2 regions of the Shewanella glacialimarina genome follow, and region 2 is predicted to be linked to the other one. Evidence: riboswitches for the same ligand, from Rfam matches in the RefSeq annotation. Region 2 holds a riboswitch; the other holds the start of a gene.

Region 1 (15,332 bases), 370 kb from region 2:
AGTGAGCTAATTCGCGTCCAGATAAATCAACAATAGTCCCATTTTTATCTTGGTAGCTATAATCGCCATATTCTGTTTCTAACCAGCCAAAACTACCGTACATTTGCAGATTTTCAGTCGCGTACCAATTCAAGTCAAGTTCGGCGCCGTAGTTACTTGAGCTGCCTGCATTTTCAGTGAATAACACAAAGCGTTGTGGATTTTCAGGATCTTGTAATGACGCTGCAACTTGTTGATCTTCTCTGTCCATAAAGAAAAGCGCAAAGTTAGTATCAATTGCTCCCGCTAACCACACAGACTTAACGCCTAATTCGTAGTTATATAAAATTTCAGTATCGAATTGTTTTTTATCAGCCAACTCTGCAGGTAGAGTCATGTTAAAACCACCCGCCTTGTAGCCGCGAGCCACTTTCGCATAAGCGTTATGTGCAACATTAAGCGCTTTAGACAAGGCTATATGGCCGCCCCACATGTCTTCAGAAGGTTTGAAGTTGTCATTATTAGTATCAGAGTATTCACTCTCACGACGCTCAAGGCGTAATCCGCTAGACAGTATGTAATCATCGCCTAAATGACTATCAAGTTGCGCAAATACAGCGAAATTAGTCGCATCATAGCTTGATTGCAACACTTCATCAGGCCAGGTGTTATATTCAGAATATAAGTCATTGTCTTCTTGAAGGTTCATAGCGTACAAACCAACTAACCAGTCCGTTGAGTCATTAAAAATACGGCTTGCCTGGTTTGATGTGAAGCGAAATTCCTGCGATACAGTGTTACGGTCGCCCTTTTTGTTCCAGGTATAATCGTAAACACAAGGTGCTGAGCCTGTGACATTCCAGTTATCATCATATTCATTACAGGTTTTACTGCTCCAATAAGCAGGATTAGCCCAGTCACCGTCGTATCCATGTTGATGATCAGTTTGTGCAAATGAGGTTAATGAGGTTAGTTCAAAATATTTAGCCCCTGTGAACGACAGTTTTAGCCCTGCGCCAGTGGTTTTTTGATTATCAATACCGGGTTGATCCGTTAGGGTATCAAAACCATTATTATCCAATGTCCATGCATCATAACCGTTGTTATAGTTGGCGTGTAACAAGGTTAAGTCTGCCTGTACATCATCGGTGGCATACCAACGTAATTTTGCTCGGGTGGTCAATTCATCACGTTGATTAGTATCATCACGGCCTAAATAGCTGTTGTTTCTATAACCATTCTGATCATGCTTTTCAAGCGACACTCGATAAAGTAGCTTTCCTGAATCCGTGATAGGACCAGAGCTAAAACCTGAAAAAGTTTGCAGATTATCATCACCTAAACTGACTTTAGCGCCATTTTCAAACGTGTCTGTTGGGTCATTACTTTTAAGATAGATCAAACCCGCTAATGCATTGGCGCCGTATTGTGTGCCTTGTGGACCACGTAATACTTCAACCTGTTGCATATCGTACATGCTTGACACCATGCCAAGACCTGACAAATCGATATCATCAACAATAAAACCAACCGATGAGTTGGGCGCGCCTTGATATTGCTCTTGTTCGCCAATTCCGCGTATTTGGAAGTATTTTGGGCGTGAGCTACCACCCGACCAGTTAAAGTTAGCAATAGAGTTTAATACATCTTCAAAATGCTGCGCGCCTTCATCTTCTAATTGCTGGGCATCGATAACCGTGACACTTGAAGGCATTTTATCAAGACTGATATTGCTGAAATCTGCATTTACGACAATCACTTCCATCTTTTCAGATTCAGGTGCGATACGCTCAATAGATTCAGTTGCTGCAAGACCATTGGTTGCATAAAGTGCCGTAAAAACAGCTAATGCGAGTGATGATTTTACTGGGAAGATATTTTTTACAGGAAGCATAGGACCTCAAATATTAAGTTTGAGATCCGGCAAGTAGCGATAAAGAAGTGCACATCCATGAGATCGAAGTGGCCCATTCCTACGCCGGTATTAGCCGGATCAGGTTCTAAGGGTTCATCATTTGATATCTCAGTTTTCCAATTAAATATAAAATTTAACCAGCAAAACACCCCTTGGCGGAGGGGATTATATCTTAAATTTAGCTCGCTAGCAGGCAAAACTAATACTTTTTTCTGACTAAAAATAAAGCCAGCAAATGCTGGCTTGATAAACGTGGATTTTTACTCATCTTAAAGGCTAAACTGCGGTTTAGCTAAGTTATCGGTTAATTTGAAAATGCCTGGCGAATATACACCTCAAACCGAGTGGCTGTGGCATTAGGGGCAACCGCATTAACTTGCATTTGTTGTTTGCCGTGTAGCTTAAGTGATTTCCAGCTAGTGGCTTCATCTTCAATGGTAAAACCAGTGGCATCAAACCAGGTGAATTTATACTGTAGGCGTAAATCTGTTGCCACTAAACTATTGATTTGTGCCGCTGCTTGAATTAAATCTGCGCTCTGGCGCTCATTCACATTAGTCACTGACACTTGTCGGCCAAAAGTACTGTTATCGACTCGTACTTCGCCTTGGGAATTAACTGAAATACCCGCTGTATGATTTGCACAGGCTGACAACAATAAACTTGCAGATAATACGAAGTAACCCGTTAACTTTTTGATATTCATTGCAAAGCCTCTTCATTTATTCAATCAAAAAATGTGCTCTAGCAGTGGCAATTAACTGCTTTCTATTGGTTTGCCAGCAATTAATACTCACATTAGCCACTCTACGTCCCTGGCGAGTAATTTTACATTCTGCAAAGGTATCCTGGTGTAAACCTGCGCGTAAATAGTCAATGGAGAAATCGACAATTTTAGGCACCTTCTTGGCTTGCATAAACACCATTAATTGCACAATTGCCGACATTTCCATAAAACCTGCTATTACACCACCGTGTATAGCGGGCAATATAGGGTTGCCTATATTGTCATCCTTAGCAGGTAATTTAAACACCATTTCGTCGCCAAAACGTTCTACCGACATACCAATAAATTGTGAATACGGTACTTTAGCCAGTAAATAACTGTAGTCATTCAGTTCAATCGCACGTTTTACCACATCTCTCACATCCAGTGAGGCTGAAGTGTCTGGTGTATCGCCTTGAGTTGCTAAGGTTTTAGAGTCAGTCATGTTTGGCCTCCGGTAAATTGCCCATTAATGCCTGGCGAAACTCTTCGCCGACCATTTCAGGACTGATACGCATAAAGGTGCCAACGGCATGGGCGATAGGCTCATCAATGCTGTCCTGATAAGCGATTGCACGGGTAAAGGCTACGCTAGAGGATAATCGATAACATTCAGCAAACGCATACACAGCTTTGTGCGGCTCAGCCGGTTTCATATAATCGACACGTAGATCTAATGTGGGTGATATTTCTAAGGTTTGATATTTTTTTAAAATTGCACACACTACCGCAGTGCCGCAGGTTGTATCAATCAATGTGGTGATCACGCCGCCATGAATAACACCGGTATCTGGATAACCGATAATATCTTGACTGTAAGGTAGTTCAATAAGTACATGGTGTTCGCTGGCTTCTTTAACCGACAAGCCTAATCGACGACACTGGGCTAATTGATTAACAAATCGGGTTGCCACTTCCGTTAACGGGAAAAAATCAGAATTAATTTTCATTAGCCGCGGCTCAACATAGGTCCAAGCGGCTTACCACCTAATAAATGCAGATGAATATGGTACACTTCCTGGCCACCATGTTTATTGCAGTTCATGATCAACCGATAACCATCTTCGGCAATGCCTGCTTCATCGGCAAGCTTGGCCGCGACAGTCATCATCCGACCTAGGGCTAATTCGTCCGATGCTTTAACATCATTTGCAGTCGCAATTAGATGGTTAGGAATAATCAAAATATGCGTCGGTGCTTGCGGTGAAATATCACGAAATGCAGTAACCAAATCGTCTTGATAAAGAATATCAGCAGGAATTTCACGACGAATAATTTTGCTAAAAATGGTTTCTTCAGCCATTTGATTGTCCTTTTTGCGATAGCCATGTTGAATGACAAAATGTGGATAGGCTTAAGTTTATAGTATTTTTCAATAAATATAACCGCTAATGATGCTTTTTCATTGTAGTCGTTTGCGTAAACCCGGCAATTTTGGCAGCATGGGTTTATTATCGTTTCTAGCGACTGGACCTTTTATGCATCATCACATTCATGCCATCGATCCCAAAGCCCATTTATTTGCCGTAACCGCCACATTGAATAATGCTCAGCCGCATCAAATATTCAGCTTACCTGCCTGGTTACCGGGCAGTTATATGATCCGTGACTTTGCTAAGAACATCATCGACATTCAATTTTTTGATGAAAATGATGCGCCGATTGCCTTTACGCAACTCGATAAACAAACATGGCAAGTGGATAATCAATCAACCACGATTACCTTGCGTTATCAAATTTATGCCTGGGACTTATCGGTGCGCACAGCTCACCTTGATACTAATCATGGCTTTTTTAATGGTAGCTCAGTTTTTCTCGCTGCCAATGGATTAGAGCATCACCCTCAACAGGTTACGATAGCGCCACCAGCATTAAATGACTTAATCCAATGGAAAGTGGCCACCAGCATGACACGCGCAGCGGGTGAACAATTTGGTTTTGGCGAGTTTACCGCTGAAAATTACCAGGACTTAATTGATCATCCGGTTGAAATGGGCGACTTAACCATTGATACTTTTGTCGCTGCAGGCGTACCACACGATATCGTGTTAAGTGGAAAGCATCGCGCGAATATGGCCCGCTTAAAGCAAGACTTAAAAGCAATTTGCGAGTACCAAATTCACTTTTTTGACACCCCTGCTCCGTTTGAACGCTATGTGTTTATGACCACAGTATTAGATAACGGCTTTGGTGGTTTGGAGCATAAAGCCTCTACTGCCTTAATGTGTTCACGCAATGATTTACCTAAAAGTGGACAAGGTGAAGTCGAAACAGGCTATCGCACCTATTTATCCCTTTGCAGTCATGAATACTTCCATAGCTGGAATGTAAAACGCATCAAGCCGGCAAAGTTTACCCCGTTTGATTTATCCCAAGAAAGCTACACTGAGCAATTATGGGCTTATGAAGGTATTACCTCTTACTTTGATGACTTAATCACTTATCGCAGTGGCTGTATAGATCAAGAAAGCTATTTAACCTTATTAAGTGAAACCATGACTCGGGTTTATCGTGGTCAAGGCCGCTTTAAACAAAGTTTAGCTTCATCAAGCTTTAATGCGTGGACAAAGTTTTATAAACAAGATGAAAATGCCGCCAATGCTATTGTCAGTTATTACACTAAAGGGGCGCTATTTGCGTTACTGTTAGACTTAACCTTAAGACTTGAAACCCAGGGCAGTATAAGCCTGGACGATGTGATGCGCATTTTATGGCAAGAGTACGGTTTAACCGAAAAAGGCACCGATAACAAAAGCCATCAACGCATTGTTGAATCATTATTAAAGCGTAATTGTGATGACCTTTTCAGCTTTATCTATAACACAGATGATCTGCCGTTAGCTGATTTACTCGCTAAAGTGGGCGTTGAAATGAGCCTGCGAAGCAGTGAAGGCAGCAGTGATACTGGCGGCAGTAAAGCCAAGGGCTTCAAAATTGGATTTGGTGCCCGCGTTAAGGCAGAAAGCTTAGGCTTAAAAATACTTGCCGTCACCCAGGATAGTCCAGCTCATCAGGCAGGTTTAAGTGCTGGCGACTTATTGATAGCCGCTGATAATTTACAAGTAAATGGTCAATTTGAGCAACAACTGCAACACTACCCTATTAATGAGTCGATTAAACTGCATTGGTTTAGACGCGATGAATTAATGCAAGGTGACTTAATAATTCAAGCTGCTGTAAATGATACAGTGATGCTAAAGATTAAAGATAAAAATTTAGTCAAACTTTGGTTATCTCAATAGACAAAATAACTTAGCGCTTAAATATTAGCGCGAACTGATTAAAAAAAGTGCTTAAGCTTAGCCCTAGAAGGTATCGTATTGTGTGCGATATCTTCTAAGCTAATTAAGTCCGTCATTAGTCAAGTGGTCCCTAAACCATCACCTCATGAACATGAGTTTGAGCCCATGCAATTGCTTGACCGCGGCTTGATACCCCAATTTTTCTAAATGCGCGGTACAAATGAGTCTTAATAGTCGATTCACTAACAAATAGTTTATTGGCGATATCAAGGTTAGTATTGCCAGATAATAATGCCTGTAATACTTCACGCTCTCTAATGGTGAGGTTATCAATATCATTTTCATTGTCTAGATTGTCGGAATCAACACGTAAATCAGCAGGAATAACACTTTGGCCTTTTAAAATACTTTCAAGCCCTTTGCCTAGAGTGGTTAACATTGCATCAGTATAAAAAACGCCTAATGTGGTCTTAGGGTTTATTAAAAATCTTGCATCAACTTGCTTAGGAAAATTGATAAACACGGTTTTCGTTTCAGCTAACTCCCGTTCAATCACTCGCTGTAATTGATACGTTTGTTGTAAATCTATTGTCGACAGATCAAAAACAACTAAACTGCATTTCTGCACCGCAAGAAAGTCGGCCATGTTACCTGGCTGCGCACAGGTTAATTTAACTAAAAACTCTTGTGGCCATCGTACTGTCAATAAATCCATTAATAAATGCGAGCGAGACACCAGCATCCAGTTGGCTACTTTAAACATTATTTAACTCTCCTTGTAAACTGATTAACATACAGTGCTGCTTCATCAGTCTAGATGAAACGCTAAAGCACTAAAGTAACAAATTAGTATTACATTAAATATTAGCCAAAAGAGTAGAGTTGTCACTTTTGTTTATATTTAAACATCTAACGCTATCAAAAAACCAACAAACTAAATCGTAAACTATTAATAAGATTAAAAAAATAACAAATAACAGCTAGAGCTATCATTAACTTAAATAGGTTCACCCCTCTTTATTACTATAAAAATTTGCTAAACAAAGACGCAAGTAATGACAGAAACAGCATAATTGATACTATTTGCCAGAACTTAAGTGGATCTTTTTCGATAAAAGGTACCCTAGCTTTGGTAATTTTATGTATTTGAGGGGTATGTAGTTGATGGATAAATTCACAGGTATCGGCTTGTCTAAAGCTGGGTTCAATACTCATGGCTTTTTTGAGGACCGAATCCATCCATTCTGGCACCATAGGATTCAATTTATGTACACTGACATAAGTTAGTTTTAAAAAATCATTTCGCTTGTGACATTTGCATAGCTGACCTTTAAACGGCAATTCACCGGCAAGCATTTCAAAGGTGATTACCGCTAACGAAAACAAGTCTGCTCGGCCATCTGATTGATAACCCAATATCACTTCTGGTGCTGTGTAATCTGCAGTACCCAAGATATTATCGCGCACTAATGGCGTGCTAATTTCAGCAATACCTTTAATAAAGCATGAGCCAAAATCAATTATTTTTACCCCACTCTGGCGGGTAATAAAGATATTATCTGGCTTTAAATCTTGGTGTAATGTCTCACGTCGATGAAAAGCTCTGATGCCGAGTTCCATCTGCTTAACCAGCCGCAGTACCTCTTCTACTGAGGCTTTTCTATGCTGTACTAACCACTGTGACAAACTCACACCATCTAAAAATTCGGTTAAATAGTACAGTGCGGATTTGGGTCTATTTTGTTCGGCTATTTTAACCACATAGTTATTATTGATGCGATTACCCACCCAGCTTTCTAACATGAATCGCTCAATATAGGCGGCATCATCAAGGTAATTAACCGAAGGGGTTTTCATGCAAAAAGCTTTACCCTCGCTATTTATTACCCGATAAACCTGGCTGCGTTGCGACTGATGGATAATATGGGTCACTTGATATCCATCAAGTTTCATCCCTATATCCATTGGCGGTGGAAAAGGTTTGCTGGCCAGCCGTTGATAAACGTCATCGATTTCTTGATTGGGCAAACGGTCGATGTACAACAGCTGCGCACTGACATTATCTTTGCTTCCAGCACTGAGTGCTTTTGCCATTAACTGGAGACAAAACTGCTCACATTGTTCATCTAATAATTGCGGGTGCAGGCTAATATGTTTATTTAGGTATTGGCTAATTTCATAGTCAGTGAGTACATCATGAATGCCGTCTGTGGTCAGTAAAAACACATCCCCAACCTGTAACGAAATGGCTTTATAGTCGACCTCTAACTTAACGTCCATCCCTAGTGCTCGAGTCAAATAATGCTGTGTATCACTGACGCTGGTGCTGTGATCGCGACTAAGTTTAACTAGCTCACCGGCTCGCAATCGATACACTCGAGAATCTCCGACATGCAGCATATGGGCGGTACACGATTTAAAAACCAGTGCAGAAAAAGTGCAAACAAAACCTCGGCGAGCATCTCGATAATCTTGCCCTAACCCATATAACCAACGGTTTAATGCTGTTAGCACTTTATTACTTGAGGTTTGCACACTCCAGGTGTCAGGTGTGGAATAATAATCGCTAATAAAATTACTGACACTGATGGCTGATGCCTGTGCGCCGCCTTCTGCGGTGCTTACGCCATCACTAATAACCGTGACAATACCTTTAGTGGTCAGCATTAATCCCGAGGGAATACGAATGCCAATTGCATCTTCATTAGCCGCTTTAATCCCTTTGTCTGACGCTTGACCTACATGGATATGAAGTTGCTCGGTATCGGAACACATCAACACAGTGTTATCTGCCACTTGATTGCTTGCTGTTGCTGATGTTGCTGATGTTGCTGATGTTTCTAATGTTGCCAATACTTCTAATGGCGACACTAACGCCTGCTGCTTTGTTTGTTCAGCGCTTTGTTTGATCATATCGTCTTACCCTGCACCTTATTTAAAGCCAAGCATTATAAAATCTCAACACAAAACTCGCCGTTAATCTTAAATAGACTTACGGCGAGTTAATCACGCTACACTTTTGGCAATTAGCTAACACTGATTAAAGTGACTTCACCTTGCTCATTCACCTCGGCAATATGCCCCTTAGGCTCACTCATAAATAGTAAGGTGATAAAGCCAAATATGGCACTCACGCCTATCACATAAAAGAATATTTGTGTCGATACCATAGAGTAAACGGTTAAGAAAAACACTGCACCGACATTACCATAAGCCCCTGTCATCCCGGCAATTTGTCCGGTTAAACGCCGCTTAATTAATGGCACTGCGGCAAACACTGCACCTTCACCACCCTGAACAAAGAACGAGCAAACCATCACCACCACTACCGCCACAGGCAAATTCCAGCTTGAATCAATTTGCGCCACCGAGAAATATCCAATCGCTAGTCCTGCAGTTAAAATCAGTAAGGTGACTTTACGGCCAAACTTATCACTTAACCAACCGCCACCTGGGCGAGACATTAAGTTCATAAAGGCATAACTTGACGCTACCATACCCGCTTGCGCCATACCTAAACCAAAGGTTTCAGCAAAAAATAATGGCAACATAGACACTACCGCAAGCTCTGAGCCAAATGTGGTGAAGTACAACACATTCAGCACCGCCACTTGCTTGAACTCATAACGTTCAAATTCTGGCACTTCGCTGCTAAAAATATGCTTATTGACTTGATAGGTCTGGTAATAGTCAATAATAAATATTACAACTAATGCGCCATAAATGAGGTTAGTGATGTCTTGGGTAAACATGCTGACGCCTGCTGGAGATAACTTCCACCCCAGTAAAGCAAGCGTGGCATACATAGGGATTTTCATGATAATCAATAACACAAAATCCCCTTTGCTGGTGACTTCTAAGCCGCCGCCTTTTTTGGGTTTAAAATACGTTGACCCTTTAGGTGTATCGGTGATATTAAAATAATACACAAAAGAGAATGCCAAACTCATTAACCCGGTAAAGGCGATAGCATAACGCCAGCCATTTTCACCACCAAAAGCTAACGCAACAGCTGGTAATGTAAAGGCCGCCGCGGCTGAACCAAAATTACCCCAGCCGCCATATATGCCTTCAGCGGTGCCCAGCTCTTTAGCGGGAAACCACTCACTTACTACCCTAATACCAATCACAAAGCCTGCACCGATAAAGCCGATTAAAAAGCGCGCTAAGGCTAGCTGCTCAAAAGTATCTGCTACCGCGAACATAAAACACGGAATAGAACAAATGGCTAATAACGCTGAATAGGTTAACTTTGGACCATATTTATCAGTCACCATGCCGATAATAATCCGCGCCGGAATAGTTAACGCCACATTCAAAATTAATAGGGTTTTGATTTGATCTTTCGTTAAGCCCAAACTATCCGCTATCACGCTCACTAAAGGCGCGGCGTTAAACCACACTACAAAGGTGATAAAGAAGGCCATCCAGCTCAAGTGCAATACTTTCATTTTGCCCGTAAATGAAAATAGGTTAAATTTTTCTGCGCTCATATTAAACTCCTGATACTTTGGCGAGAACAAATACTTTGCCCTGCTCGGTTTTGACTTCAAATGGACTGGCCACCAAATTTGCATCTTCAAAGCAAACCCCTGTCACCAGGTTGTAATGCTGCTTATAAAGCGGCGAGGCCACGCAGAGTTCACCTTCCATTTCGCAAATCAATCCTCTAGCCAGCAGACTCACGCCTGATGCAGGGTCAATATTGTCTAATGCGAATAAGCCATCTTTACCTAGGTTAAAAATGGCAACCGCATTACCGGCTACCCATGCAGCGACCCCAGAACCTTGGGGCAGACTGGTTTCATCACAAATATTTATCCAACTCATGCTACAACCTCCTCAACAGTATTGTTTATTTGTTCGTCAGTAATGTCGCGAATAGCGATAGTGCCTGCCCCTGCATCTTTAATGGCTGGAAAACGCTGTTCACGTATGCGTTGATAGGCTGAAGTGTCCGCTTTAGGGGCATCTGCCGGGTTAACAAACTCATTGAAGCGGCTCAGGAATGATGGCTGTTCAAGACTGGTTTTCCACTCACATTGGTAAGAGGCGACAATGCTGTCCATTTGTTTTTCAAGCTCAGTATTAAGACCGAGTGCATCATCAATAACCACCGACTTTAAGTAGCCTAAACCACCTTCTAACGAGTCCATCCACGTTGAAGTACGTTGTAATTTATCGGCGGTTTTAACGTAGAACATCAACACTCGATCGATATATTGGTATAGCTCTGCAGTGCTTAAATCGGTTGCAAATAAATCACCATGTCGCGGGCGCATACCGCCATTACCGGCAACATATAAATTCCAACCCTTGTCAGTTGCTATTACACCAATGTCTTTACTTTGTGCTTCAGCACATTCACGGGTACAACCTGATACCGCAAATTTTAATTTATGAGGACTGCGTAAGCCTTTGTAGCGATTTTCTAAATCAATCGCTAAGCCAATCGCGTCTTGCACGCCGTAACGACACCATGTGTTGCCAACGCAAGATTTAACCGTGCGCAAAGATTTGCCGTACGCATGACCGGTTTCAAAACCTGCATCAATCAGTTTTTGCCAAATTTCGGGTAATTGTGACAACTGCGCACCGAACATATCGATACGTTGGCCGCCGGTTATCTTGGTATATAAGTCATAATCTTGAGCGATTTGCCCCATAGCGATAAGTTTGGCAGGGGTAATTTCTCCTCCGGCAATGCGCGGCACAATAGAGTAAGTGCCATTTTTTTGCAGGTTGCCAAGAAAAGCATCATTAGTGTCTTGTAATTGCACATGGCTATTGTCTTGGTTTAGTACATATTGATTTTGTAAACTGGCAAAAATGGATGCTGCTGCCGGCTTACAAATATCACATCCATAGGTGTGACCTTGGGGTGAAGGTTTGCCATGCAAGGTCATTAATGTCTCAAAATCATTAATGCCTTCTACCTGACAAAGGTGATACAAGGCTTGACGGTCATGATCAAAATGAGCACAAATTCCGGCATTAAAATCTAGCCCTTGCGCTTGTAATGTTTGGTCAATAATTTTTTGCACCATAGGTGCACAGCCACCACAACCCGATGCGGCGCGAGTACATGATTTGATTTCAGCCATTTTATGATTGCCGGCTTTCACTGCATCGACAATATCGCCTTTGGTCACCTGATGGCATGAACACACTATTGAAGTGTCTTTTAAATCTGCTTCAGATTCTGCGCCCGCTAATAACAACTCAACCGCTGAGCCGATAATTTCATCCTGCGATAAATAAGCCTCTAATAAACGGCTGTAGTCGCTATTATCGCCCACCAGCACGGCGCCCTTTAAAAATTTGCCGGTTTCATCTAACCAGAGTTTTTTGTAAATACCCGCTTGATTATCAGATAGCTCGACAAACTGTGCATTATCAAAACCACGACTAGCGCCAATTGCGGCAACATCTACACCCAGCAATTTTAGTTTGGTGCTCATATCGGCGCCGGTAAAGCTAGCAGCTTTATTTTTAGGTTCTAAAATAGATACCGATGCGGCGATATGAGATGCCGCAACACGGGCCATTTGATACCCCGGCGCGACTAAGCCAAATATTTTTTGTTGCCATAAAGCGCACTCACCAATAGCATAAACATCAGGCGCCGAGGTTAAGCAGTAATCGTCAATTTCAATGCCGCCACGCTCACCAATGTTAATGTTGGACACTCTAGCCAATGCATCCTGTGGACGAATACCGGCAGAAAACACGATCATATCCGCTTCTAAATATGACTCATCACTGAATGTCATCCGATGCAACGCGGTTTCACCATCAATAATTGCCGTAGTCGCTTTAGAGGTATGAACACTCACCCCGAGTTGCTCAATTTTGCTGCATAACAAATCGCCGGCTTTGTCGTTAAGCTGAACCGGCATCAATTGTGGTGCAAACTCAACCACATGGGTTTTTACTCCTAACTGCATCATGGCATTAGCCGCTTCAAGCCCCAATAAACCGCCACCGACAACTACGCCAACTTTACTATTATTTGCCGCAGCTTGAATATCTTGTAGATCTTCAATGGTGCGATACACCAGACAGTGTTCACGGTCGTTACCTTTAATCGGTGGCACGAATGGAAACGAGCCAGTCGACAGCACTAAACGGTCATATTGATATTGAACACCTTTCGCGCTGGTGAGTGTTTTAGTGGCAATATCAATAGCGGTAATTTGGGTATTAAGGTGTAAATTAATCCCCCAATCAGCATAATCTTGCGCACTGGTTAGCATAAGAGAGTCGGCTGTGCCGGTTTCAAAATACTTGGATAATTGCACCCGGTCATATGCCGGGCGAGGCTCTTCACCAAAGACATGCACGTCAAATTGTTTGTTCAGCCCCAGGCTGCACAATTGTTCAATAAAATGATGGCCAACCATGCCATTACCCACGACAACTAACTTAGATTTTGTGACTGCCATATGTGGCTCCTTCATGCCTTGGTTTATTAAAAAAAAAGGCACCAACTTCAGTTAAGAAGTTGGCGCCTTTGCCTTAATAAAACCCGATTTTTAATATAAATCTTTACTGGTACTGCATACTACATGCCAAAAACAACGTTATTTACAATATCGATTTTAACTATTAAAACAATAACTTATCTACTACACATTGCTAACGTTTGTTATTGTCACCTTCATATTAAGCGCACCCGCACCATAATGAGGCGCACTGTTTTCTGGCATAACCGATATTCCTGCATTTTTTGCAGCCTGATCGGATGTCATCACCGCAATAATTTGTGCTGACATTTGAGCCACGCTGACGCCCTTTTGCATTGCTTGTTGCTGAATAATCTTGTGTGCTTTTGCTTCATCAAACCCTTGTTGCATCACAATAAGTTTGGCTTGGCTCAGTAGCTTTAGCCCTTTCACTTCATCATCGAGTTTTTTAAATTCTGCAATACTCTTATTAGCGGCATCAAAACGTATTCTAGCCAGATTGACTAAGCTGACTAGGCGACTGGCAACCAACACATCGGGGACAAAAGTAAGACGACCACAGGTTAATAGAGCCGCTAACTGTTGCTGTTGCCATTGATTAGCATTAACGATAATCGCTGTTGATTGAGTCAGCAGATTTCGCTGAATAAACCCCTCTGTGTGCAGGCCGAGTTTATCGGTTAGCACTAACATCACATCAACAGGGTAAGAGTGAGACATGGCCTCAACCTCACTGATAGAGTTCATAACCCTGACTTTACCCATTAATAATAAAATGGCTTGATAGTCAGCTAAACGCTTTGCAGCATCGTCTAATTGTGAAAATGTTGAATCACATAAAATTATACTGTGCATAATTTATCCTTCGCGCATGTTGATGACGTATTCAATGATTCAAACAAGGTAAGGGAATTCGGCTCAGGGAAGGTATTGGAATCCAATCGACCTGCCCACCATTGCTGAGCTAAGGCCAATTTTTCAGGTATAACAATACTGTTAGACTGTAAAACGTCCAGTAAACTCAGCACAAAACATAATGTCGCTTCAACACTGCTTAATGCCTGCTTAATCATGGAGCAAGGCATAGTGGCGGTGAGTTCAGTTAACTCAACGGACAGAGTATTATTTGCTTGATTGTGCCATTCTGTGCGCCAAAGCTGCGCAAGTATTTCAATAGCCAGTTCTGCCTGGCCCACTTTTGCACCAGAAAAGCCCTCCAACAATGTTGGTAGCTCAAATGCACTAAACTGGACATTCTCACCAGAGTATTTCACGACTTGAACATCAGTTGTGACACGGGGATTTATTTCCGTCTCGCCTTGTAAGCCTTTAAAAATACCGACAACACCTTGTTGGTAGACATCTTCAGTAAATAATTTCTCTGCCACTTTTTGATGCAATTCATCAAGCCCAGGATGAAAAAAACTGCGTAGGCTCAATGGCGCATTACTAGGGTTCATGCAGCGAGATGCGGTTTGAATAATGCTTCTTAAGCCAAGTTCTTGATGCAACAAACGGCAATCATCTAACACAGGGGCTAAATCACCTGCAGGGACATATACTATGCCGCTATCATCCAATGCTTGTTGTGCTTTTTCTGCCGTTTGACACAGCGCAATATCTAATGCTTGAATACAAGACTCAACATGACGACGATGGGGCAAGGCCTGACTATCACCGTGTAACATAATCCGCATACCTTTGCGGGCTAACAACTTTGCCACCAGCAGTAGCCAAGGTAACTGCTCACGTTTTCCGGCATAAACTGGCCAATCAATATCAACGTTTAATTCCCCCCAAGCAGGATTAATAGTGTGTTTAAGCCCAGCAACAACACCTGCTACCTCTGCCACGGTTTCGCCTCGCACCCGCATTAGCATCATTGCACTGGCCATTTGGGCTTTAGTCACTTTGCCTTTGGCAAAACCTTGAATTAACAAACTAGCTTCGGCAAACGTTAAACT
Region 2 (15,332 bases):
GGATAACCGCTATGCTTGCCCTACCATCGAGCTCGTTATTAGTACTAGTGCTAAAATTTCGCAACCAATTAGCCAGCTGATTAAGCTGATGCTGATTGGCAAGCAAACCGATTTTAATCGCTTTAGGCGGCATGTCGGTGACTAACGTATTGAGCTGTGCCAGTAACATTTTTTCTGACACAGCCTCAACTAAACTCACCTGTACTGAGTTTTGGGCTGTAAGCGTGGTGATGACACTGCAACCATGGCATTGCAAGTCAGCAATAGTGGCTAAGTCGGCTTGAATACCGGCTCCGCCACCACTGTCTGATCCTGCAATAGTCCACACTATCGGCTTAAGCCCTGCTGACTTTTTAACTGCTGATTGGACAGATTGAATTACTGGCGCCATTACTCAGCAACCTCTGCCACCGATTTTTGATGATACAGATTTGAGCCTGTCGCTTTAAATTCCGCTGACTTTTGTGCCATTTTTGCAGCTATTGTGTCTTTTGACTGACTAGGCAGCAGATCACCTTGTGCTTGATAAGACTGATAATCAGCCGGCGAAATCACTTCAACATTTTGCAGCGCTTGTTTTTCAAGGTTGGCGGCATATTCACGCACGTCTTGAGTAATTTTCATCGAGCAAAATTTAGGCCCACACATGGAGCAAAAATGGGCGACTTTGGCCGACTCCTGCGGCAATGACTCATCGTGATAGGCTCTGGCTGTGTCAGGATCAAGCCCTAGGTTGTATTGATCTTCCCAGCGAAATTCAAAACGGGCCTTTGATAATGCGTTATCACGTACCTGTGCCCCAGGATGTCCTTTGGCGACATCAGCTGCATGCGCTGCTATCTTGTAAGCAATTAGCCCTTGTTTGACATCTTCTTTATTCGGTAAACCTAAATGCTCCTTGGGTGTGACATAACACAGCATAGCGACGCCATACCAGGCCATCATGGCCGCACCTATGCCAGAGGTAAAATGATCATAACCCGGTGCAATGTCCGTTGTTTGTGGCCCTAAGGTATAAAATGGCGCCTCATCACAAAGTTCTAGTTGTTTTTCCATATTGATTTTAATCAACTGCATTGGCACATGGCCAGGGCCTTCAATAATGGTTTGTACATCATATTCCCAGGCAATTTTAACCAGCTCGCCTAAGGTTTCTAATTCGGCAAATTGCGCCTCATCATTGGCATCGGCAATCGAGCCTGGACGCATACCATCACCGAGTGACAAGGACACATCATAGGCGGCACAAATCTCACAAATATCTCGAAAGTGCTCATACAAAAAGCTTTCTTTATGATGACTTAAACACCATTTTGCCATTATCGACCCACCACGAGACACCATGCCGGTTAAGCGTTTTGCCGTCATAGGGACATAGCGTAATAACACGCCAGCATGAATGGTAAAGTAATCTACGCCCTGCTCGGCTTGTTCAATCAAGGTATCTCTAAATACTTCCCAATTAAGATCTTCTGCCACGCCGTTTACTTTCTCTAGCGCTTGATAAATAGGGACTGTGCCAATAGGAACAGGTGAATTACGAATTATCCATTCGCGGGTTTCGTGAATATATCTGCCAGTCGATAAATCCATTACCGTGTCAGCGCCCCAACGTGTCGACCACACCAACTTCTCAACTTCTTCTTCAATCGATGATGTCACCGCTGAGTTACCAATATTGGCGTTCACTTTAACCAAAAAGTTACGCCCAATAATCATAGGCTCTGACTCTGGATGATTAATATTAAGCGGAATAATAGCGCGTCCTCTTGCCACTTCACTGCGGACAAATTCAGGAGTGATTAACTCACCAATCACAGCACCAAAAGCTTCACCCTTAGCTTTTTTTGTTAGCACAGGATCGCTAACCTCTTGCCTTGCCATATTCTCGCGAATGGCAATGTATTCCATTTCTGGGGTAATAATTCCTTGGCGAGCATAATGCATTTGCGTCACTCGCTTACCCACTTTAGCGCGGCGCGGTGGCACTAGCGCATCAAAGCGTAGATGGTCCAAACCATCGTCAGCTAAACGTTGTTGGGTAAAATGAGAGCTAGCACCATCAAGTGCTTCGGTATCGTCACGCTCTTCAATCCAAGTTTGACGAAGCTTGGCTAAACCCAAGCGCACATTAATTTCAGCATTGGGATCAGAATACGCACCAGCACAATCGTAAACCTTTAACGGAGGATTTTGCTCTGTAAGGGGATTGGTGTCATCACCACCCAAGATGGTATCGGTTTGATGAATTTGGCGCATGGCTACGTGTAAATCAGCGCGGCTACCTTGCAGATAAATTTTTTCAGAATTGGGGTGTTGTAATGGTTTTAAGTTATCAATAAAAGCTTGTGCGCTAGCACGGGTTTCGCGACGAGTTAAATTTGACATGAGCAACCTCGAATAAAATGAGAGAAAGTTGCTTGTCTGGAGGAAAATGTGTTGAGAGCGAGCAATGTCATTGACCCAATTCAAATAATGGTCAAATTCAATTGCTGTCAATAATCAAAGAGGTAAACACGGGTAAAACTAAGTGGATATGGTAAAACCACTTAAGTTTTACGCATGAATAATCACACAAGATTATTATGCTTGTTACCTACGCAGGTTTTAGCCTGATCAGGTTCAACGGATCCCGAATTAACGGTCTCAGCCTTTAAAGGCACTCCGACAAGATGTGCAGCAGTATAATCAGAAATAAGCCTTAATAACAAGATGTAATACCTGCATATATTTTCAAGATGTTATTTAACCTCCTAAGCTAAGCAATAAAGAAAAATGAATTATTTTTCAATAACTGTCGCAGTCTCCCCACTAACCTAGTTATAATTAGCGGGTTTATGTAAACGCAAAGATGCGTAGAATTTTAGGAGATAATTTCCATGCCAGGTTTTGAATTATTCGGTCCAGAAGAAAAGCAGGAAGTCGCTGACGTAATGGAGAACGGTTTTACCTTCCGTTACAACTTTGACCATATGCGAAATGATCGCTGGAAAACTCGCGACATGGAGCAATTACTCTGTGAGAAGATGAACGTTCAGCACGCTCATCTTGTATCAAGTGGTACTGCTGCACTTCAAACGGCTATGGCTGCTGCGGGTGTTGGCGCAGGTGATGAAGTTATTGTACCGCCGTTTACTTTTGTGGCTTCTGTAGAAGCGGTATTTATGGCTGGTGCCATCCCCATTTTTGCTGAAATTGATGAAACCTTGTGTTTATCGCCAGAAGGCATTGAGGCCGTTATTACCCCACGCACCAAAGCAGTAAATCTAGTGCAAATGTGTGGCTCTATGGCAAAAATGGATGAAATCAAAGCCGTCTGTAAGAAGCACAACTTGATTATTCTTGAAGATGCTTGCCAGGCCATAGGTGCAAGTTACAAAGGTCAAGCACTAGGCACTATCGGTGATGTCGGTTGTTACTCTTTTGACTCAGTTAAAACCATCACTTGTGGTGAAGGTGGCGCTATTGTCACTAACAATTCAGATATCTACAACCACAGCCATATGTTCTCTGATCATGGCCATGACCACGTTGGCAGTGACCGGGGCGCTGAAGGTCACCCAATAATGGGATTGAACTTCCGTATATCTGAAATGAACGCCGCGATGGGTTTAGCCCAGTTACGTAAGCTAGACAAAATTATTGCGATTCAACGTAAAAACAAAAAGACCATTAAAGATGCGATGGCACAAATTCCAGAAGTGACTTTCCGTGAACTACCTGATCCAGAAGGTGACTCAGCAGGTTTCTTAAGCTTCTTCTTACCAACAGAAGAGCGCACAATTGAGATAAACAAGAAACTTGCGGCAAACAAGGTCGATGGTTGTTTTTACTGGTATATCAACAACTGGCATTACCTCAAAAATTGGAAACATATTCAGGAGCTTAAAGCCCCTGCTGCGTTACCAATTATGTTAATTGCTGACCGCCCTGACTATACACAAATTAAAACACCAAAATCAGATGCCATTATGAGCCGTACGATTTCGATGTTAATTAAACTGTCTTGGACAGATGAGCAAATTGCAGAGCGTATTGAAAACATCAAACGTGCTTTTGCTTAAATAACTTATCTTCTATCACCTCATTTGAGGTGATAGTACTTTTTACAGTAAATATCTCAACTGGAGAGTGTTGTAATGAGTTTTAAAAATTTTAAATGTGTACCAAAAATGATTTTTGGTCGTGGCTCCTTCCTGCAATTGGACGTGGTATTAGAGCAAGAGCGCAAAGAAGCCGATGATTTTGTGGTATTTCTGGTTGACGACGTACATCAAGAAAAACCATTAGCAGGCCGAGTTCCCAACAAAAGCCAAGACTTAGTCATTTACGTTAACGTAGATGACGAACCAACAACGGTGCAAGTTGATGCATTAACAACACAAGTTAAAGCGTTTAACACTAAACAACCAGTCAGTGTTGTTGGTTTAGGCGGCGGCTCTACAATGGATTTAGCCAAAGCGGTATCGCTTATGCTGACTAACCCAGGTAGCTCATCTGAATACCAAGGTTGGGATTTAATTAAAAACCCTGCAATTCACCACATTGGTATTCCTACAGTATCCGGTACCGGCGCTGAAGCATCACGTACTGCGGTACTGTGTGGCCCTGTGCGTAAGTTAGGCTTAAATTCTGACTACACTGTGTTTGATCAAATCATTATGGATTCTGAGTTAATCGCAGGTGTTCCAACTGATCAATGGTTCTACACTGGTATGGATTGCTTCATTCACTGTGTTGAGTCTTTACAAGGGACATACCTCAACGAATTTGCTAAGGCCTTCGCTGAAAAATCGATGGATTTATGCCGCCAAGTTTACCTAGACGATCATCCAGAAAAAGATGACAAGCTAATGATGGCATCTTACATGGGCGGAATGAGCATTGCTTATAGCCAGGTGGGTGCATGTCACGCTGTATCTTACGGTTTAGGCTATGTATTAGGCTACCATCACGGTATTGGTAACTGTTTAGCATTTGATGTGCTTGAAGAGTTTTACCCAGAAGGTGTGAAAGAATTCCGTAAAATGATGGAAATTCATAACATCACATTACCGAAAAACATCTGTAAAGACTTACCAGACGAGACTATTGCTAAGATGGTTGCTGTCACTAAGAGCATGGGCCCATTATGGGACAATGTTTACGGTAAAGGCTGGGAAGAAAAAGTTACCGATGAAATGCTGACTAAGCTGTTCCGTCGTATATAATACGTCTAAGTCATTTTGTCATAAGGGCTCAGATGAGCCCTTTTGTTTACCATTAAAATAGGTTTTTATTAATGAATGTTACTCTATTAATTCCAGCTCGTTATGGTTCAAGCCGTTTTCCTGGAAAGCCATTAGCGCCGATTAATGGTAAACCGATGATCCAACACGTTTACGAACGTGCCTCATTAGCCAGAGGATTAGACAATATTTACGTTGCTACTGATGATGTCCGCATTAAAGATGCCGTTGAAGGTTTTGGTGGTAAAGTGGTTATGACTAGCGCTGATGCCGCATCGGGTACAGACCGTATTAATGATGCTATCAGCCAGTTAGGCTTAGCCGATGATGATTTAGTGATTAACCTACAGGGCGATCAACCCTTAATTGACCCTATTTCGATTGAACAAATCATTAGCTTATTTGAACGCCATCCTGGTGAATTTGAAATGGCGACCTTAGGGTTTGAAATCACCGATAAGAAAGAATTAGACGACCCAATGCACGTTAAAATGGTGTTCGATAATGACTTCAACGCATTGTATTTCTCACGCGCACGCATTCCGTTTGGCCGTGACACTAACGACTACCCTGTCTACAAACACTTAGGTGTTTATGCTTACACCCGTCGTTTTGTTAATGCCTTTGCCCAATTACCACTAGGTAAGTTAGAAGACCTAGAAAAATTAGAGCAACTGCGTGCATTAGAATACGGCTATAAAATAAAAATCGCGATTAGCGCATTCGATTCACCAGAAGTTGATACCCCTGATGATATTCGTAAATGTGAATTACGCTTAGCGGTTGATTAACTAAACCTTGGAGCATCATTATGGATTTATCAGGTTTTGAAGTGTGGATCATCATTGGGTTAGTACTTGGTGTGATTGCCAGTAATTTAGCCGTATTAAAGTACAGCGCTAAATTTAAAATGCCACATTTAGGTGATCACAAAGATAAAAGCATTGCTCCAGGTGAAAGCGCAGATAAAAATGCCGATGAACATCAGAATGACAATACAGGCGATAATGCTGGTATAAATAGTACTGATACAAGCAAAAAAGATAACCCATCAACAAAAGCAGATTAATGCTCACTGGCTGTTGTTAAATCTTTAAAACCAATGTTGTTACTCACATTTAAGGCTTCTCATTTTAATGAAATGAAGCCTTAAATGATTTTGAGTAATTGTTTTTAAATTAGGTTAATACCCTCTAAAAATTCAGTATTCAACCTTAGTTTCGCATAATCCTTAGGAGTAATATGCCCCTTACCGCCACTGATACCAGCTCAAACACAACCCATAAATCAAGTACAACAACGACAACAAATTCACCTAAAGCAAACCTAATGTCAGACGAAATGCTCACCCGCATTGACCAATCTGAAGCTCGCGTCATTAAAGCTATTTTTCCGTCTAACACCAATCATCACAACACTTTATTTGGTGGCGATGCATTAGCATGGATGGACGAAACCGCTTTCATTGCTGCGACTCGTTTTTGCAGAAAGTCTTTAGTTACTGTTAGCTCCGACAGAATTGATTTTAAAAAAGCCATTCCAGCAGGCAGTTTAGCCGAATTAGTCGCTAGGGTTATTCATGTGGGTAATACCTCGCTTAAAGTTGAAGTGAATATTTTCGTCGAAAATATGTATGACGACCATCGCGAACATGCGATTAGAGGTGTATTTACTTTTGTTGCAGTGGATGAACAACGCAATCCTACCAAGGTTTGGCCATTAGGCTAACGCACATAGCACTCCAATAATAGAAACATCAACTTTATCAATGACCACAAGGATGTCGGTCAAGTTAACGTCAGCTATTTTCCAACCACATCACATTTACACTAATACCTGGCGGGTATTTTTGATGAAATGATGAATTTGATTTTCAACTTTAATATCAATCATCTCTTGGGGACGACAGCTATTTGGGCATGGCATATTAGGTGTAGTACCAAATAACCGGCATATTAATGGTCTTTCATCGTAAACCGTACAACCATTTGGCCCTAAATGTACGCAGTTAAACTCATTTAATGCCGCGTCATGCTCAGCATCTGATTTCACTGGTAAACGTGACATTTCTTCTGAGGAGGTGGTGACAGGCCCGCAGCAATCGTGGCAACCTGGTTTACATTCAAACGTCGGAATACGATCGCGTAAATGGTCAACTATCTCTCGGTTATTATTCATAACGGCCTAATATTCTATAATTTGTCGTTATTATAGTGGCATACATACCACATTAGAAGTTGATCTTGGTTCTGGTGAGCTTCAAGCTGATGATCAAGTGTGAGGTTAAATGATTCATTGACCGTAAACAGTATATAAAAAAACCACTGTGCCGCGCACCTTAATGCGCAACACAATGGTTTACATTCAAATATTGCCTTTAGATTTGCAATCTAAGCAGCTATTTATGTTTACGCTATATCAAAACGGTCTGCATTCATGACTTTAGACCACGCGGCGATAAAGTCGTCAACAAACTTTTGTTTGTTGTCATCTTGAGCATACACTTCTGCATAACCTCGAAGAATCGAGTTAGATCCGAATACCAGATCAACCCGTGTTGCAGTCCATTTGACTTTGCCGCTATCTCGCTCACATATTTGATACAGATTTTTGCCTGCCGGTTTCCAGGAATAATTCATATCAGTTAAATTGACAAAGAAGTCGTTAGTTAACGCGCCCTCTTGCTCAGTAAATACTCCGTGTTTGGTATTATCATGGTTAGTACCAAGTACCCGCATGCCGCCAACTAATACTGTCATTTCGTGGGCGTTTAGCCCCATCAATTGAGTACGGTCTAGCATTAACTCTTCCGCGCTCACGGCATAATCGTTTTTAAGCCAGTTACGATAAGCATCGTGAATGGGCTCTAGCACATCAAATGACTCAGTATCGGTCATTTCAGCTGTAGCATCACCCCGACCTGGCGTGAATGGTACTGATACATCACTACCTGCAAGCTTAGCCGCCTTTTCAATACCGACATTACCAGCCAAAACAATAACATCAGCCAAGCTTGCACCGCTTTGTTTTGCTATTGGCTGCAATACCGCTATCACTTTAGATAAGCGTGCAGGCTCATTACCCTGCCATTCATTTTGTGGTGCTAAACAAATGCGAGCACCATTAGCACCACCACGAAGATCAGATGACCTAAAGGTTCGCGCACTGTCCCATGCTGTGGCGACCATTTCGCTGATCGTTAAATTACTGGCGGCAATCTTGTCTTTAATCGCCTGAATATTGTAGTCAGTTTTACCTGCTGGTACAGGATCTTGCCAAATTAAGGTCTCTTCTGGCACATCAGGGCCAATGTAGCGAGCTTTAGGCCCTAAATCACGGTGGGTTAATTTAAACCAGGCTCTAGCAAACACATCAGAGAAATATGCAGGGTCTTTGGCAAATCGTTCGGTGATTTTACGATACTCAGGATCCATTTTCATGGCCATATCGGCATCTGTCATAATTGGATTACATTTAATCGATGCATCTTCAACGTCAGCAGGTTTGTGCTCGTCTTTTATGTCTACAGGTTCCCACTGCCAGGCGCCTGCGGGGCTTTTCTTAAGCTGCCAATCATAATTGAGTAGCATGTCAAAATAGCCATTATCCCATTGGGTTGGATGAGTTGTCCATGCACCTTCTATACCGCTGGTGACAGTATCACGGCCTATGCCGCGTTTGGTTTTATTTAACCAGCCAAAGCCTTGGTCTTCAATTTCAGCACCTTCAGGCTCAGCGCCTAATAACGAGGCATCGCCATTACCATGGGCTTTACCTACAGTATGACCGCCAGCAGTTAGTGCTACGGTTTCTTCATCATTCATTGCCATGCGGGCAAAGGTTTCACGCACATCTTTAGCTGTTTTAAGTGGATCAGGATTGCCGTCTACGCCCTCAGGGTTAACATAAATAAGCCCCATCATCACAGCAGCTAACGGATTGGCTAACTCACGGTCTCCTGAGTATCGGCTATTCGCGTTATCAGAAGGTGCTAACCACTCTTTTTCAGCGCCCCAGTAGATATCTTTCTCTGGATGCCAAACGTCTTGACGACCAAACGCAAAACCAAATGTTTTCAATCCCATAGATTCATAAGCTATTGTGCCTGCATAGGCAATTAAATCGGCCCAACTTAGCTTATTACCGTATTTTTTCTTGATCGGCCAAAGTAGACGGCGTGCTTTATCCAAGTTACCGTTATCTGGCCATGAATTTATTGGGGCAAAACGTTGATTTCCCGTACTGGCTCCGCCTCGACCATCGGCAATTCGGTATGTTCCTGCAGCGTGCCAAGTCATACGGATCATTAGTCCACCGTAATGGCCCCAATCCGCTGGCCACCATAATTGGCTGTCAGTCATGAGTAAGTGAAGATCTTTTTTAAGAGACTCAACATCGAGCTTTTTAACTTGGTCTTGATAATTGAAATCAAGTCCCATCGGATTGGTTTTGTTGTCGTGTTGATGAAGTATGTCTAGATTTAGCGCTTTAGGCCACCACTCCATATGTGACATATCACTCTGTGTCGCGCCACCGTGCATAACTGGGCATTTACCTGCTGACATTGTGTGTCTCCTATTAGTTACTTGAAAAGGCATTTAATTGTGCTGCGTCAGTAACATTGAAACTCTTCTTTTTAAATCACTTACTTTAACTCACGCACTAACTTAGCAGCTTTATACTTAATAACATGGGGTTAGGATCAAAAAAACCAACCTTTATCAAGTATTAAGCTTAGTTAATGCATTATGAATTTCAATATTTCTCCACTCAACCACCATTTATAGACCATTCAACCGATTAAGATAGCCAATTTAATTAGACCAAAGTCTACTTTTGTTGTAATTTTGCACTGTTGTAGGTTCATTTAGACACAAAGCAATGGAATACCAGATAACTTTTCTGTTACATTGATTTAATCTTCAAGCGCAACAACGAATATAAAAGCCATGAAGCTAGAAAATTTAAGTATCATTATTGCCGACGACCACCCCTTATTTCGTAATGCCTTGCGACAAGCTTTAAGCTTAGCTTTTAATAACACTCAATGGTTTGAAGCTGACAGCGCAGAAGCATTACAAAAATTGATGGACTCAACCGAAGTCCCTGTTGACCTTATTTTGTTAGATTTACAAATGCCGGGATCACATGGGTATTCGACGCTTATCCATTTGCGCAGTCATTACCCTAATATTCCTGTTGTGGTCATTTCCGCACATGAAGACATCAATACCATTAGCCGTGCCATACATTATGGTAGCAGTGGTTTTATCCCGAAATCGTCATCAATGGAAACCTTGGCAGAAGCCCTAAATGCCGTTTTATATGGCGATATTTGGTTGCCCGCTGGCACCCAAATTTTACCAGTAAGTGATGATCCGACAGACCAAATGGCCAGCCGTTTATCTGATTTAACCCCGCAGCAGTACAAAGTATTACAAATGTTTGCCGAAGGATTATTAAATAAGCAGATTGCCTATGACTTTGGTGTGTCAGAAGCGACCATTAAGGCCCATGCTACGGCTATTTTTCGTAAACTCGGGGTTCGTAATCGCACGCAAGCGGTTATAGCGTTGCAGCAACTGCTTATGGATAAGGTTAATTTATCTTGATTGAGTTAGCGCTTTTACCCTTTTCTCAAGCGTGTGAAAACAACAAACAACCCATTTTAGATATTATTGCGCCACGGTTAATTAAGCCACTTCATTTATTGGAAGTGGGAACTGGCACAGGTCAACATGCGGTATTTTTTGCCCGTCAATTACCACATATTTGTTGGCAAGCCAGCGACCAAGTCGTTAACTTAAATCATATCAATGCCCGTATTGCGCACGCTAATATCATTAATTTACCCGCAGCAATTGCCTTAGATGTTAGTCAGCAGTGGCCTAAGCAAATATTTGATGCTATTTATACTGCCAATACCTTGCACATTATGAGTAGCAAGCTAGTTGAAGCTTTTTTTGTCGGTGTCGGACAAGTAACTAAAGTAAATAGCCAAGTATTTATATACGGGCCATTTAACTATAACGGCCATTTCACCAGCGACAGTAATGCCAATTTTGAACAGTGGCTTAAACAAAATGATCCCTCAAGTGGAATACGAGATATTGAATGGATACTCGAATTAGCCAAAGCACAGCAATTAATCTTAATTGACGACTTTAGTATGCCTGCCAACAACCGTTTATTGCATTTTATCAAGCGATAATTTCCACAGTTGAATAACTTACTTTTTTGAATAAAAAACGTTAACTTACTACACAGCCTTAAAACACCACGAAGTTGAACACAAGGAAATGTATTATGGGTTCAGTGACCACCAAAAAACATCAAAATGGTCTTGATTATGTCGAGGTCAGTACCGATTTATGCCAAGCACGGATCTTTCTTCAAGGGGCACAAATTGACCAGTTCACCCCGACTGGCAAAGCACCATTATTATGGGTATCAGCAGCAGACGATTATCAAGTAGGTAATGGGATCCGCGGCGGTATACCCGTTTGTTGGCCATGGTTTGGTATGAGTGGCAATGGCGGATTTCCTCAACACGGTTTTGCCCGTACTCGGCTTTGGAGTCTTGACTCTATCAATATGCACGATGAAATAGTGGATTTGATATTTAGCCTAAAGCTCACAGAACAAGACCGCCAATATTGGCCACATGATACCGAAGTTAAAGTGCTATTTACTCTAAGTGATACTTTATCCGTCAGTATCGTTAATAAAAATAATGCTAACTATCCTGTCAGTTTAACCCAAGCACTCCATACCTATTTACCTATTAATGATATTCATCAACTGTCAGCCACAGGTTTTGACGGTTCCAAGTATATTGAATTTGGTGAAGGTCCTTATCAACAACCCAATGATAAAGTGAACTTTGATAAAGAAACAGATCGAGTGTACACGGATTTATCGCCAGTTCAGCACTTACACACGCCAACTGGGATTATCGAAGTTAGCCGAGAGAACAGCCAATCGGCAGTATTGTGGAATCCGTGGATAGAAAAGTCGACTCGCCTTTCTCGTTTTAAAGCAGATGACTACCTCACTATGGTATGTTTAGAAGCCGCCAATGTATTAGATGACAAGGTGACCTTATCTCCCGGCGAAACCCATACCCTAACAACTCATATTCGCTGGGTTTAAACGGTTAATTCTGCATTAATTCAACAATAGATAACATTACTTTTAAGCCAGAGTTTGATACGCTGGCTTTTTATTTAACTTCTTGAAGTGTTAATGATTAAAGGCATATTCACCGTTAAGCGAATATTACTACTTTTACTGCTGATGATTATCGGTGCAACTTGGTATGTCAGCCAAAATATTCACCCTATCAGTGTCAAGGTGCTCAACAAACTGTTATCACCCTATGATATTCAAGTACTGAACTTAGACACACAGTTAGTATCGATAAACCAACTGCGCATTCCTCGGCTTATCTTACAAATAGAAGACAGTTACATTTCCATACAAGGTTTTGAACTCACCCTAACAGATACCCTTGCCATAGCAAAAAAACAACAACTCGATCCCAGTGACATTGTTAAGTTGAGTAGTAAAAGCGTTTATGTTGATTTAGGCGCTAGCTTTTTTAACCGTCAAACTCAGCAACAAACCGAGTCCAGTGCAGCATGGCAATTAGTATTTAACCACATCCCCGACATTGATTTAGGTGAAACGATAATTCGCTTACCCGCTTTGCCCGCTGCCGGACCTGAATTAACCATGGCTAATGGTGTTGTGACTCATTTTCGCCACAGTTTAAAAATGGATACATTTACTCTTAACCCACAAGGCGCTTTATCTACCCTGTGGCGATTCGATGACAATGAATTATTTAACGTTAATGCGCAAATAATGCCCACACAATTACAGTTATCCACCAAATTGAATCTCAAACAAAGTCAGCTGGGATTAAATGCATTATCAGACTATCTAACGGCCGCTATTACCACGCTTAAAGCTAAGAGAAGTGAGCAGGAAAAATACAGTATGATTGTTGAAACCCAACAACAATTAGCCACTATTTTAGCTCCTCTTAATCAATATCAAATTGATATTGATGGTAATTGGCATGCCGATACCCAAATTAACTTAACCAATAATGAAATTTATTCGGTTAATCATTTCAGCGCACTCAAAGTTGAGTCACAAAAATTTGAACACTTAGCATTTAATGTACCTGATGACTTTAAAATAGAAGTGGATGTTAAACAACAACCTGTTCCTGCTGGTATAAACCAAAGTGTGCAAAATATTTTTGCAGCCAAAATCGATATAGCACCATTTGAACAACAGTTCAGTCTTAATAAGCCCCAACTGAATCAACTTCTGAGTAAATTATTTCCCCTTGATATCGCGTCTCAACTTAATGTGTTTATTGAAGGTCTAAAAGTTGACTCGCACGACGCCACTAGCCAGATTGGTTTATTGGTATCAGTGCCCAAACCAAGTTTATTGTGGTTACCTTTAGCGGCATTAGAAACAAATGAAGATTCAAATGAAGATTCAAATGATAATACTAGCACTGTAGTGCCAGTCAGTTTTTTCACACCTGAAATTATTGCCAGTGTCTCAGGCGGTATTATCGACAACACCTTTCGCCTAACTGATGTTCTGGTCAATGATTTAGGCGAAATCCATATCACCCCTTCTGTTGAATTAGACATCACTCAAGCAGTTGATATGGTAAAGCTATTTACGCCATTAACCGAGTCACCCTTAGCGCTAACATTACCCTTTAATGAATTCGCCTTATCAAAAGCACGCGTAACCTTAGAAGCAGAATTTGAACGTTTATTAAATAGGCATAATAACAGTGAACAACATACGCTAAATAAAGACTTTACTGATAAGCTCATTATTATGCCTTCAAGCCAAATTTTAATGTCTCAGTTATATGTGAATAAAAATAACTCAGCATTAGAATCGACCATCGCCCAAACGAGCTCAAAAAGCTTAACTAGCACAGAAATGAGTATTCAATTTCAACAACAAAGTACGCTTGAATGGACAGCAGGTTATACTCAGCTAACGTTAGCCCCATTGCAGCTTGAACTGCAAAAAGTTAACGCTGTAGCAGTCGATTCCATGGGTAAAAGGCAATCATTTTCTGCTAAGAGTGCTCAATTTGATTGGCTGCCATCAACTCATTTTACATGGCAAGTAAACACAACAAACAGCCTTATTGATCAATTCCTTGCGCAAAGCAGTCAATATCAAATTAGTAGTCAATTAGATCATATCAAACTCAGCCAGACACTCCCAAAACAGCGAAAACAGACGTTACTTAATTTAGATAATGTCAGTTTAAAACAGCAAACATCTGTAGATAAAGGCTTAATTCAAAGCCAAGAACAATGGCAATTTGATAATATCAATGCCACCAGCCAACACTTCTTTCAGCCTAAATCTCAATCGCTAGCAGGACAATGGCTGCTAGAAACCGATATTAGCCAAGCATTACCTACCATAGGTAAAAATCAGCCTATTGCACCAGGTTTAAACATCGCAGGTCGGGTTAAGGTAGCGAGCAGCTATTCAATGAGAGAGCAGGATGGAATCCAATATTTTGAAATGTTAATTCAACCTCAGCTGACCGATTTAAACCTTGATTATATCGACTATTATATTTCAGACTCTTGGATCAATACTCAATGCCAATTTAATTGGCAACAACACATTGAAGATTCAATATCAACAAGTCAGCTAACATGCCCTGAAACCAACATTAATATCGCAAAAGGCCGTGCAGGATTACTGTTTAGCAATTTGAATTTACAAGCTAATATTGAACTCAACATGGATCCTACTAAGCCACTGAATAATTGGTTACAAAAGCTAACAGGACTGAGTGAAACAGATATCAAAATGACCCTTAGAGGTGATGCTTTGGGGGGCCAATTTCTTGTGCCAGAGTTTGTATTCAAACTGCATGATAAATCCCATGGCTATTTACTGTTACAAGGCTTAAGCCTTGAACAATTGCTTGAGCAGCAACCGCAAGTGGGTGTGTATGCTGATGGCTTGTTTGATGGCGTTTTACCCGCCGAATTTATCAACGGTGAACTGACTATCTCAGATGGACATATAGCC

Evidence for each region. Region 2 has a riboswitch for thiamine pyrophosphate ahead of thiC (phosphomethylpyrimidine synthase ThiC). Riboswitches for the same ligand answer to the same signal wherever they lie in the genome.
Region 1: linked by a shared signal. The riboswitch ahead of FJ709_RS06780 (TonB-dependent receptor) and the one ahead of thiC (phosphomethylpyrimidine synthase ThiC) in region 2 are both predicted to bind thiamine pyrophosphate.

What each region holds. Positions count from the first base shown of each region.
Region 1 covers NZ_CP041216.1:1,557,982-1,573,313, reverse strand. The annotation lists gene FJ709_RS06780 (TonB-dependent receptor) at 1-1,873, opposite strand, end outside; TPP riboswitch at 1,933-2,057, opposite strand; gene FJ709_RS06775 (YcfL family protein) at 2,199-2,594, opposite strand; gene FJ709_RS06770 (PaaI family thioesterase) at 2,617-3,105, opposite strand; gene FJ709_RS06765 (PaaI family thioesterase) at 3,098-3,610, opposite strand; gene hinT (purine nucleoside phosphoramidase) at 3,610-3,963, opposite strand; gene FJ709_RS06755 (M61 family metallopeptidase) at 4,139-5,902, shown strand; gene FJ709_RS06750 (LuxR C-terminal-related transcriptional regulator) at 6,033-6,665, opposite strand; gene FJ709_RS06745 (bifunctional protein-serine/threonine kinase/phosphatase) at 6,926-8,677, opposite strand; gene FJ709_RS06740 (NarK family nitrate/nitrite MFS transporter) at 8,929-10,395, opposite strand; gene nirD (nitrite reductase small subunit NirD) at 10,397-10,732, opposite strand; gene nirB (nitrite reductase large subunit NirB) at 10,729-13,347, opposite strand; gene FJ709_RS06725 (ANTAR domain-containing protein) at 13,531-14,223, opposite strand; gene FJ709_RS06720 (glycosyl transferase) at 14,211-15,332, opposite strand, start outside.
Region 2 covers NZ_CP041216.1:1,926,542-1,941,873, reverse strand. The annotation lists gene FJ709_RS08375 (bifunctional hydroxymethylpyrimidine kinase/phosphomethylpyrimidine kinase) at 1-391, opposite strand, end outside; gene thiC (phosphomethylpyrimidine synthase ThiC) at 391-2,388, opposite strand; TPP riboswitch at 2,577-2,677, opposite strand; gene kdnA (8-amino-3,8-dideoxy-alpha-D-manno-octulosonate transaminase KdnA) at 2,880-4,064, shown strand; gene kdnB (3-deoxy-alpha-D-manno-octulosonate 8-oxidase KdnB) at 4,140-5,210, shown strand; gene kdsB (8-amino-3,8-dideoxy-manno-octulosonate cytidylyltransferase KdsB) at 5,282-6,019, shown strand; gene FJ709_RS08350 (DUF2897 family protein) at 6,040-6,297, shown strand; gene FJ709_RS08345 (acyl-CoA thioesterase) at 6,471-6,956, shown strand; gene FJ709_RS08340 (YkgJ family cysteine cluster protein) at 7,053-7,406, opposite strand; gene katG (catalase/peroxidase HPI) at 7,637-9,793, opposite strand; gene FJ709_RS08330 (response regulator transcription factor) at 10,178-10,840, shown strand; gene FJ709_RS08325 (DUF938 domain-containing protein) at 10,837-11,439, shown strand; gene FJ709_RS08320 (D-hexose-6-phosphate mutarotase) at 11,535-12,380, shown strand; gene FJ709_RS08315 (YdbH domain-containing protein) at 12,474-15,332, shown strand, end outside.